3 linked regions of the Lichenicola cladoniae genome follow. The protein of the gene in region 3 interacts with the protein of the main gene of each other region in a pairwise test. Links are inferred from orthologs where the notes say so. Each region holds a gene or a part of one and is shown on either strand. Other genes may lie near its edges. The genes, in order: glnK, HN018_RS08565 and HN018_RS06400.

The links.
Region 1: the proteins of HN018_RS06400 (region 3) and glnK interact in binary tests that used the Escherichia coli proteins (3 or more experiments, as listed by UniProt). The link is inferred for Lichenicola cladoniae from one-to-one orthologs.
Region 2: the proteins of HN018_RS06400 (region 3) and HN018_RS08565 interact in binary tests that used the Escherichia coli proteins (3 or more experiments, as listed by UniProt). The link is inferred for Lichenicola cladoniae from one-to-one orthologs.

Annotation. Positions count from the first base shown.
Region 1 is NZ_CP053708.1:681,272-684,155, reverse strand. The notes cover bases 86-2,884. They hold glnK (P-II family nitrogen regulator), read right to left. Parts: upstream 1,755-2,884; coding sequence 1,416-1,754; downstream 86-1,415. Other genes in these bases: HN018_RS02990 (UbiH/UbiF/VisC/COQ6 family ubiquinone biosynthesis hydroxylase), read left to right, coding at 2,031-2,884; HN018_RS03000 (ammonium transporter), read right to left, coding at 86-1,401. Outside these bases: more of HN018_RS03000, read right to left, coding at 1-85. UniProt on the Escherichia coli protein: Involved in the regulation of nitrogen metabolism. Regulates the activity of its targets by protein-protein interaction in response to the nitrogen status of the cell.
Region 2 is NZ_CP053708.1:1,849,926-1,852,873, forward strand. The notes cover bases 1-2,760. They hold HN018_RS08565 (P-II family nitrogen regulator), read right to left. Parts: upstream 1,670-2,760; coding sequence 1,331-1,669; downstream 1-1,330. Other genes in these bases: glnA (type I glutamate--ammonia ligase), read right to left, coding at 1-1,169; HN018_RS08570 (aminotransferase), read left to right, coding at 1,823-2,760. Outside these bases: more of HN018_RS08570, read left to right, coding at 2,761-2,948. UniProt on the Escherichia coli protein: P-II indirectly controls the transcription of the glutamine synthetase gene (glnA). P-II prevents NR-II-catalyzed conversion of NR-I to NR-I-phosphate, the transcriptional activator of GlnA. When P-II is uridylylated to P-II-UMP, these events are reversed.
Region 3 is NZ_CP053708.1:1,397,340-1,400,996, reverse strand. Bases 1-3,469 are described here. They hold HN018_RS06400 ([protein-PII] uridylyltransferase), read left to right. Parts: upstream 1-365; coding sequence 366-3,269; downstream 3,270-3,469. Other genes in these bases: HN018_RS06395 (tetratricopeptide repeat protein), read right to left, coding at 3,294-3,469; mutS (DNA mismatch repair protein MutS), read left to right, coding at 1-339. In the rest of the region: more of HN018_RS06395, read right to left, coding at 3,470-3,657.

The sequences.
Region 1 (2,884 bases), 720 kb from region 3 along the record:
GTGCAGCGTCATGTCGAGACCTTCGACCTCGTCGTCATGGCTGACGCGAAGACCGATGGTCCAGTCGATGACTTTCAGCAGGACGAATGAAAGCAGGCCGCTCCAGATCACGGTCACCAGGACGGCCTTGCCCTGGATGATGAACTGGGCGAACGACCCGACGACGCCGGCCGGCGACGCATCGGTTGCCGAAAGAGGGCCATAGGCGAACACGCCGGTCAGCAACGCACCGATGATGCCGCCGATACCGTGCACGCCGAACGCATCGAGACTGTCGTCATAACCGAGCAGATGCTTGAGGCTGGTTGCCGCGAAGTAGCAGCCGACACCGGCGACGAGGCCGATGATGATCGAAGCACCCGGCAGCACGAAGCCCGAAGCCGGGGTGATCGCGACCAGTCCGGCAACCGCGCCGGAAATGATGCCGAGAACGGTCGGCTTGCCCTTGATGATCCACTCGGCGAACATCCAGCCGAGTGCTGCTGCCGCGGTCGCGATCTGCGTTGCGGCCATCGCCATGCCGGCGCGTCCGTTCGCGCCGACCGCGGAGCCGGCGTTGAAGCCGAACCAGCCAACCCACAGGAGCGATGCGCCGATGACCGCGTAGGTGAGGTTGTGCGGCGACATGTCGTCATGGCCGTAGCCGGTGCGCTTGCCGAGCACGAGCGCGCACATCAGGCCGGCGATACCGGCATTGATGTGAACGACGGTGCCGCCGGCGAAGTCGATCGCGCCAAACGCGGCGACCCAGCCGATCGGGCTCCAGACCCAGTGCGCGATCGGCGCGTAGACGACGATCGACCACAGCACCATGAAGACGCACATGGCGGAGAATTTCATGCGATCCGCGAACGCGCCGGCGATCAGCGCCGGGGTGATGATCGCGAACGTCATCTGGAACATCATGTAGACGCTCTCGGGGATCGTCGTGACCGTCGGATTGGACGATCCCGCGCCGAGAGTGAAGCCGATGTCGGAGCCCTTGGTGATGTTCGTGGCCATGCCATGCAGCATGAAGCGCGAGAAATCGCCGATGTAGGCCGAGCCGGTGGTGAAGGTCAGGCTGTAGCCGACCACGACCCAGGTAATGGTGACCAGGCAGCAGATCGCGAAAGCCTGCATCAAGGTGGCGAGGACGTTTTTCTTGCGCACCATGCCGGCGTAATAGAGCGCGAGGCCGGGCACCGTCATCATCAGCACCAGGGCGGTGCTGGTGAGCATCCAGGCGGTATCGCCGGAATCGATCTTCGGAGGCGCCACGGGTGCAGCGGGCGCGGCATCGGCGGCCAGCGCCGGATGAGCGAAGGCCAGCAGCATGATGGCCGCAAGCGCCGAGCCTGTTGCGATACCGGTGCGGATGTTGGAGGACAGCGGCGATCGAGCCGCGGGGGCAACGTGCATCGGAGTGGTGTCCCTCACAGCGCATCCTCGCCGGTCTCACGGGTACGGATCCGGATGGCTCTGAGGATCTCGCTCACGAAGATCTTGCCGTCGCCGATCTTGCCGGTGTGCGCCGACTGCAGGATGGCCTCGACCACCTGGTCCACCATGTCGTCGGACACGGCGACCTCGATCTTGACCTTCGGCAGGAAGCTGACGTGGTACTCCGCGCCGCGGTAGATTTCGGTCTGGCCTTTCTGGCGACCAAATCCCTTCACCTCGGAGACCGTGAGTCCCTGAACACCAAGCGGTGTCAGCGCTTCTCTTACGTCATCGAGCTTGAAGGGCTTGATGACTGCTGTGACGAGCTTCATCGCACCTCTCTCTTCTTGTTCTGCCTGGTCACGACGGCTGATCGGCACATGCCGGGCCGGACGAACCTTCTCCAACGCCGCGCCGGAGCATCTCTCGATTTGGCACGCAATCGTTCCAAAATCCATGCCACAGATTCGCCACGAGCGACGATGAGCCGGCACGAACCTAGAAAGTCGCGGTCGTGCACGAAATTGGTGCAGTGATCGGCGGCGCGACGCCCATATTACGCGCACCACCGTGTGGCGGACCGATGAATAGTTTCTGGAGCCTTGCAGATGAGTAACACCAATCTGGACGTCGCCGTCTGCGTCGTCGGTGCCGGACCGGTCGGCGCCACCCTCGCCTGCCGTCTTGGCGCCGCCGGCTTACCGGTGGCGATCGTCGACCGGGCGGCACTTCCGCCGATGGAACATCCGGATTTCGATGGCCGCGCCTATGCGATCGCCGCGAGTTCGCGGCGCCTGCTCGAGGCCGCCGGCGTGTGGAGCCACCTGCCGCTGCCGTCCTGCCCGATCGAGGGCATCCGGGTATCCGACGGCAAGCCGGGGCAGCCGGCTTCGCCGCTGTTCCTGCATTTCGACCATCACGAGGTCGGCGAGCCGTTCGGCTGGATGACCGAGGCGCGCAGCTTGCGGGTGGCGCTGAACGCGACGCTGCACGCGATGCCCGCGATCGTCGTCGCCGCTCCCACCGAGGCCTCGGTCACCCGGACCGATCAGGCCGCCATCGTGCGCACGACCGATGGTCGCACGATACGCGCCCAGCTGGTGGTGGCGGCGGAGGGACGCGAGAGCCCGCTGCGGCGGCAGGCCGGGATCGCCGTCACCCGATTCGGCTATCGCCAGGCCGGCCTGGTCTGCGCAATCGCCCACACGAAGCCGCACCATAATCACGCGCTCGAGCATTTCCTGCCCGGTGGCCCGTTCGCGCAACTGCCGATGGCTCCGACCGAGGGCGCCCCGCATCTGTCGGCGATCGTCTGGAGCGAACGCGACGCCGTCGCCCGCAAGCTGATGGCGCTCGACGACACCCACTATGCCAACGAGATCCAGCGGCGGCTCGGCTCACACCTGGGCGACATCCGGCTGGTCGGGCGCCGCTGGCTCTACCCGCTGAGCGCCCTGCACGC
Region 2 (2,948 bases), 450 kb from region 3 along the record:
ATCGCCGAGAAGGCGAGATACGGGTTGGCGGTCGCATCCGGGAACCGGACCTCGATGCGCTTCGCCTTCGGGCTGGTCGCATACGGGATGCGGCAGGAGGCGGAGCGGTTGCGCGCCGAATAGGCGAGCAGCACCGGCGCCTCGAAGCCCGGGATCAGGCGCTTGTAGGAGTTGGTCGACGGGTTGGTGAAGGCGTTCAGCGCCTTGGCGTGCTTGATGATGCCGCCGATATAATAGAGCGCCGTGTCGGACAGGTCGGCATAGCCGTTGCCGGCCATGACCGGCTTGCCGTCCTTCCAGATCGACTGGTGCACGTGCATGCCGGAGCCGTTGTCGCCGAACACCGGCTTCGGCATGAAGGTCGCCGTCTTGCCGTACGAGTGCGCGACGTTGTGCACGCAGTATTTGTAGATCTGCATGTAGTCGGCTGCCTTGAGCAGCGTGGTGAACTTGGTGCCGAGCTCGTGCTGCGACTGCGCCACCTCGTGATGGTGCTTCTCGATCGGCAGGCCCATCTCGCCCATCGTCGAAAGCATCTCGGCGCGCAAATCGTTCTCGCTGTCGACCGGGGCCACCGGGAAGTAGCCGCCCTTGACGGTCGGGCGATGGCCCATGTTGCCTTCCGGGTAGTCCTTCAGCGAGGCGCCGGGGCCTTCGATGCTGTCGAGCTGGTAGGAGGAGTAGTTCGGGCCGACGCCGAACTTCACGCTGTCGAAGATGAAGAACTCGGCCTCGGGGCCAAAGAACGCGGTGTCGCCGATGCCGGTCGATTTCAGGTACTGCTCGGCGAGCTTGCAGGTGCCGCGCGGGTCGCGGTTGTAGAGCTGGCCGGTCGAGGGCTCGATGATGTCGCAGAACAGGATCATCTGCGGCTTGGCCGAGAACGGGTCCATCACCGCGCTGTCGGGATCCGGCATCAGGATCATGTCGCTCTCGTTGATCGCCTTCCAGCCGGCGATCGACGATCCGTCGAACATGAAGCCGTCACGGAACACGTCTTCCTCGATGGTCGAGACATGCTGGGTGGTGTGGTGCCACTTGCCCTTGGGGTCGGTGAACCGCAGGTCGACATACTCGACCGAATGCTCCTGCAACAGCTCCATCACCTTGGCGACGTTGCTGGAGAGGGGCGTGGGCTCCGCACCGGAATGAGAAGATTTCTTGGCCATCCGTTGACACTCTGCTGTTTGGGACAGCCGCATGGTGCGGCCGGCTCGCTTCGAGAAACTGGTTGGTGCCGGACCGTGACTGGATCGCGTGGTCCGGGTGGGCCTGGATGAAGTCGTTCAGCGGAACGAGGCGAGGGGATCCGCCTGAACCGGGAAATCAGTTAGATCGCATCCTCGCCGCGTTCGCCGGTGCGGATGCGCACCACCTCCTCAAGGCTGGAGACGAAGATCTTGCCGTCGCCGATGCGGCCGGTGCGGGCCGCCTCGACGATCGCCTCGACGGCGCGTTCGGCGATCCGGTCGTCGCAGACCACCTCGATTTTTACCTTGGGCAGGAAATCGACCACGTATTCGGCGCCGCGATACAGCTCGGTATGGCCCTTCTGGCGGCCAAACCCCTTCGCCTCGGTGACGGTGATCCCCTGCAACCCGATCTCGTGCAGCGCCTCCTTCACCTCATCAAGCTTGAACGGCTTGATGATGGCCTCGATCTTTTTCATGACCGCCCTTCTTCGTCACGGCGCGTTTCCGGCGCCCGCTATCGGCGCCCGCCCTGGTCATGGCACGTTCGCACGGGGCGCGGGTCGCGGCAATCGCGGTCGCCGCCGCTTTGCGCCATGATCGGTGCCGACCCGATGCCGAGGCCCATTTGCATGAAACCCCTGAACAGCCAGCTTTCCGAGGCGCGCACGACGATCTTCACCGTCATGTCTGCCCTTGCGGTGAAACATGGCGCGATCAATCTCGGCCAGGGCTTCCCGGATACCGAGGGCCCGGCGGATATCGTGCAGGCCGCCGCGGATGCGCTGCTCGACAATCGCAACCAGTATCCGCCGATGACCGGCCTGCCCGAGCTGAAGCAGGCGGTGGCGCGCGCGAATAGTCGCTTCTATGGCCTCGACGTCGATCCGGTGACCGAGATCGTGGTCACGTCCGGCGCCACCGAGGCGCTGATCGCCACCCTCGCCGCGCTGATCGACCCCGGCGACGAGGTGGTGCTGTTCGAGCCGCTGTACGACACCTATGTGCCTGCAGTCCGGCTGCTGGGCGGTATCCCCCGGCTGGTCCGGCTCACCCCGCCCGACTGGGTGCTGCCACGGGCCGAGCTGGAAGCGGCGTTCGGACCCAGGACCAAGGCGGTCCTGCTCAACAGCCCGATGAACCCGGCCGGCAAGGTGTTCGATGCCGAGGAGCTGGCGTTCATCGCCGGCCTGCTGCAGCGCCACGATGCCTATGCGGTGTGCGACGAGGTGTACGAGCACCTGACCTTCGACGGTGCCCGCCATACGCCGTTGATGACGCTGCCGGGCATGCGCGAGCGCTGCCTGCGGATCGGCAGCGCCGGCAAGAGCTTCTCCCTGACCGGCTGGAAGGTCGGCTACGTCACGGCGGCAGCCCATCTCGCGTCCGTGGTCGCCAAGGCGCACCAGAACCTCACCTTCACCACGCCCCCGAACCTGCAGCGCGCTGTGGCCCTGGGACTCGACAAGGACGATGCCTATTTCGGCGCGCTGGCCAGCGAGCTCCAGGGCAAGCGCGACCTGCTGGCGGCGGGGCTGGAGGAGATCGGCTTCTCGGTGCTGCCGTCGCACGGCAGCTATTTCCTGATCGCCGACTTCCGCGGGCTGGGCTTCACCGGCAACGACGTGGCGTTCTGCGAACATCTGACCGAGGCGGCAGGCGTCACCGCGATCCCGGTCTCGGCCTTCTACGACCAGCCCGATGCACCCGATCACTATGTCCGGTTCGCGTTCTGCAAGCGCGAGTCGGTGCTCCGCG
Region 3 (3,657 bases):
GGGGTGCATGTGGCGCGCCTCGCAGGGGTCCCGGAACCGGTCGTACGGCGGGCCGGCAGGCTGCTGGCGAGCCTGGAAAAAACCCGCGCTGCGTCTAAACCGCCACTACCTTTGTTCGCTGCGGCCGGTTCGGCCGTGCCCGGGCGGGATGCTGAGCCCGACACGGAAACATCGACTTTCGATCCGTCCGAGATCGCGGCACTGCGGATTGCGATGGATGCGATCGAGCCGGATCAGCTGACACCGCGCGAAGCGCTCGACGCGCTCTACCGGCTGAAATCGATCTTTGCTGCATCGCACGATGTTGCTGTTGCAAGCAGCGTCGACACGCTATTCTGACTGACACTATGCCGATAGCCGCATCCATGTTCACGGATTCCGGGGACGCGAACCGCGCCCTCACCTCATCCCTCGCCAGGCCAGCGGACGCCGGACCCACACCGAGGGGTGCGGCGATCGCGCTGTTCCGCCGTCATCTGGCCCGTATCCAGCAGGGCGTGCGCGACGAATTCGAGCAGCATCGCGTGGATGGCGAGCGGGCTGCCCAGATGCTGGCAGGCCTGACCGACGGCCTGATCGCGGCCCTGCACGACTTCACCATGAACGACGCGCTGCAGGACGAGATCGCGGCGGCGCGGCTCGAACTGCCCGATGCGGCGACCGGCATGGAGCTGGCGATCGCCGCGACCGGCGGCTATGGCCGCGGCACGCTGGCACCGTTCAGCGACATCGACCTGCTGTTCCTGACCGACGAGGAACCATCGCCGGTGATCCTGGCCGCCGTCGAATTCATGCTCTACTTCCTGTGGGATCTCGGCCTCAAGGTCGGGCATGCGACCCGCTCGGTCAGCCAGTGCATTGCCGAGGCGGCGGACGACACCACCATCCGCACCACACTGCTCGACGCGCGCCGCATCGCGGGCGACGATGCGCTGTTCTCGATGTTCCAGGCCCGCTACATCGTCGCGTGCGTCGAGGCCGGGGCCGGCGGCTTCATCGCCGACAAGCAGCGCGAGCGCACGATTCGTCACCAGCGCTATGGCGAGAGCCCGTTCCTGGTCGAGCCGAACATCAAGGAAGGCCGCGGCGCGCTCCGCGACCTGCAGACGCTCTACTGGCTCTGTCGGGACACCTTCGGAACGCGAAACTTCGCCGAACTGGCCCGCCCGAGCGGGCCATACCAGCGCACTCCCGGCCTGCTGACCGAACAGGAAGCCAAGCGGGCCCAGCGATCCTGGGACTTCCTGTGGACCGTGCGCTTCCACCTCCACTACATCGCCGGTCGCGCCGAGGAACGGCTGACCTTCGACATGCAGCCTGTCGTCGGCGCCCGCATGGGCTACACGCGCCATGGCCGCCAGGTGGGCGTCGAGCGCTTCATGCGCCATTACTTCCTGACCGCGCGCGAGGTGATGCGCCTCACCCATATCCTCGAGCCGCAGGTGCTGCGCGAGGCGCTTGGGGCACCGGCGGTGGTTCCGCAGGTCGATGCCGCCCTGCGCAAGGCGGGCTTCGTCCTTGCGGACGGGCAGATCATGCCGGCGCCGGGCGTGTCGTTCGACGAGCAGCCGATCATGATGCTGCGGCTGCTCGCCTATGCACGGGACCGCAAGCTCGCGATCCATCCGCTGGCGATGCACCTGCTGATCCGCTGGGAACGTCGCGCCGCGTCGCTGCGCGGCAACGCCGAGGCGAACCGCATCCTGCTCGAACTGATCTGCGGCGAGCGCCCGAACCGCAAGCTCGCCAGCGAGATGGACCGGGCGGCGCGCGAGGAGGAGATCCGCCGCGGCGAGCCGGCGCGCTCCGCGGCACGCTGGCTGCACGTGCTGAACGAGACCGGGCTGCTCGGCCGGCTGATCCCGCCCTGGTCGCGCATCGTCGGCCAGATGCAGTTCGACACCTACCATGTGTTCACCGTCGACGAGCACACGATCGAGGCGGTTCGCATCCTGGGGACGCTCGAGGCCGGGCTGCTCGCCGAGGAGACCCCGGTCGCCAACGACCTCGTCGAGGATCTGCAATCGCGGCGCGCGCTGTATGTGGCGACGCTGATGCACGACATCGCCAAGGGTCGCGGCGGCGATCATTCCGAGCTCGGTTCGGAGCTGGCGCTGGAGCTCTGCCCGGCACTCGGCCTGTCGGCGGAAGAAACCGAAACCGTGTCGTGGCTGGTGCTGCATCACCTGCTGCTCAGCCAGACCGCGTTCCACCGCGACATCGACGATCCCAAGACCATCCTCGACCTCGCCGACACCATCCAGTCTCCCGAACGACTGCGTTTGCTGCTGGTCCTGACCATCATCGACATGCGGGCGGTAAGCCCGAAGGTCTGGAACAACTGGAAGGCGACGCTGCTGCGAGAACTGTATGCGCGCGTGGCAGAAGTCCTGGCCGGCGGGCTCGCCACCACCGAGCGCGACGTGCGGGTCGCCCGCGCCAAGGAGGCGGTCAGCGGCCTGCTCGAGGAGGACGGCTTCGCCGGCACCGAGATCGCCGACTTCCTGCAGCTCGGCTATGGCGGCTACTGGCTGTCGTTCGATCCGGACATGCATGCGCGCCATGCCCGCATGATCCGCGAAAGCACGCTGCGGGACTCCGCGCTGACCGTCGATACGCAGCCGCTGCCGGCCCGGGCCGTCACCGAAGTCACCATCTACACCAGCGACCATTCCGGCCTGTTCAGCCGCATCGCCGGCGCGCTGGCGGTTGCCGGCGCATCGATCGTGGATGCACGCATCCACACCATGACCAACGGCATGGCCCTCGATACCTTCTGGGTGCAGGATTCCGCCGAGGACACGTTCGACGCGCCGCACCGGCTGGCCCGGCTGACCATCCTGGTGGAGCAGGCGTTGTCCGGCCGGATCAACCTCGCCGACGAGATCGCCAAGGCGTCCGGTGGAATGATGGGGCGGCGCATGCGCGCGATCCACGTGCCGCCGCGAGTGGTGATCGATAATCGCGCCTCCAACGCGCACACGGTGATCGAGGTGAACGGCCGCGACCGGCCGGGCCTGCTGCACGACGTCACGGCGGCAATCAGCCAGCAGGGGATGCAGATCGCGTCGGCGCATATCACCACCTACGGCGTCCGCGCCGTGGACGTGTTCTATGTGAAGGACGTGTTCGGCCTGAAGATCACCAACGAGCGCAAGCTCGACGAGCTGCGGCTGGCGCTCGTCACCGTGCTGACGCGGGCCGAGGAGGCGGCGATAGGCGCGCCACCACCGGGTCCGTCGCGCAAGCGGAGCGGTGCCGCCGCCTGATCAGGGGCGCATATTCGCCGCCTATCACCCCGATGCCTGCAGCCGAAGCGCCCCGGCGAGGCGCGCGACCGGATCCTGCCAGGCGGCGGACGGCGCGAGCGGTTCCCGCTGGCGAAACTGGCGCAGCGATGGATACCAGAGGCTCGTATCGTCCGGCCCCGCGAAGCCGTCCTGCCAGCGCCAGTCGCCGCCGAAACGGTTGAGCAGCCAGACCGGACGACCCAGCGCCCCTGCGAGATGGGCGATCGCGGTATCCACGCTCACCACCAGGTCGAGCTGGGCGATCAGCGCGGCTGTCACGCCCAGATCGGCCAGCGGCACCGGCGGCCGGGAGAGCGTCAACCCGGTCGGGGGATCTTCGCCGGCCGCCTCGCCCTGCTGCAACGAG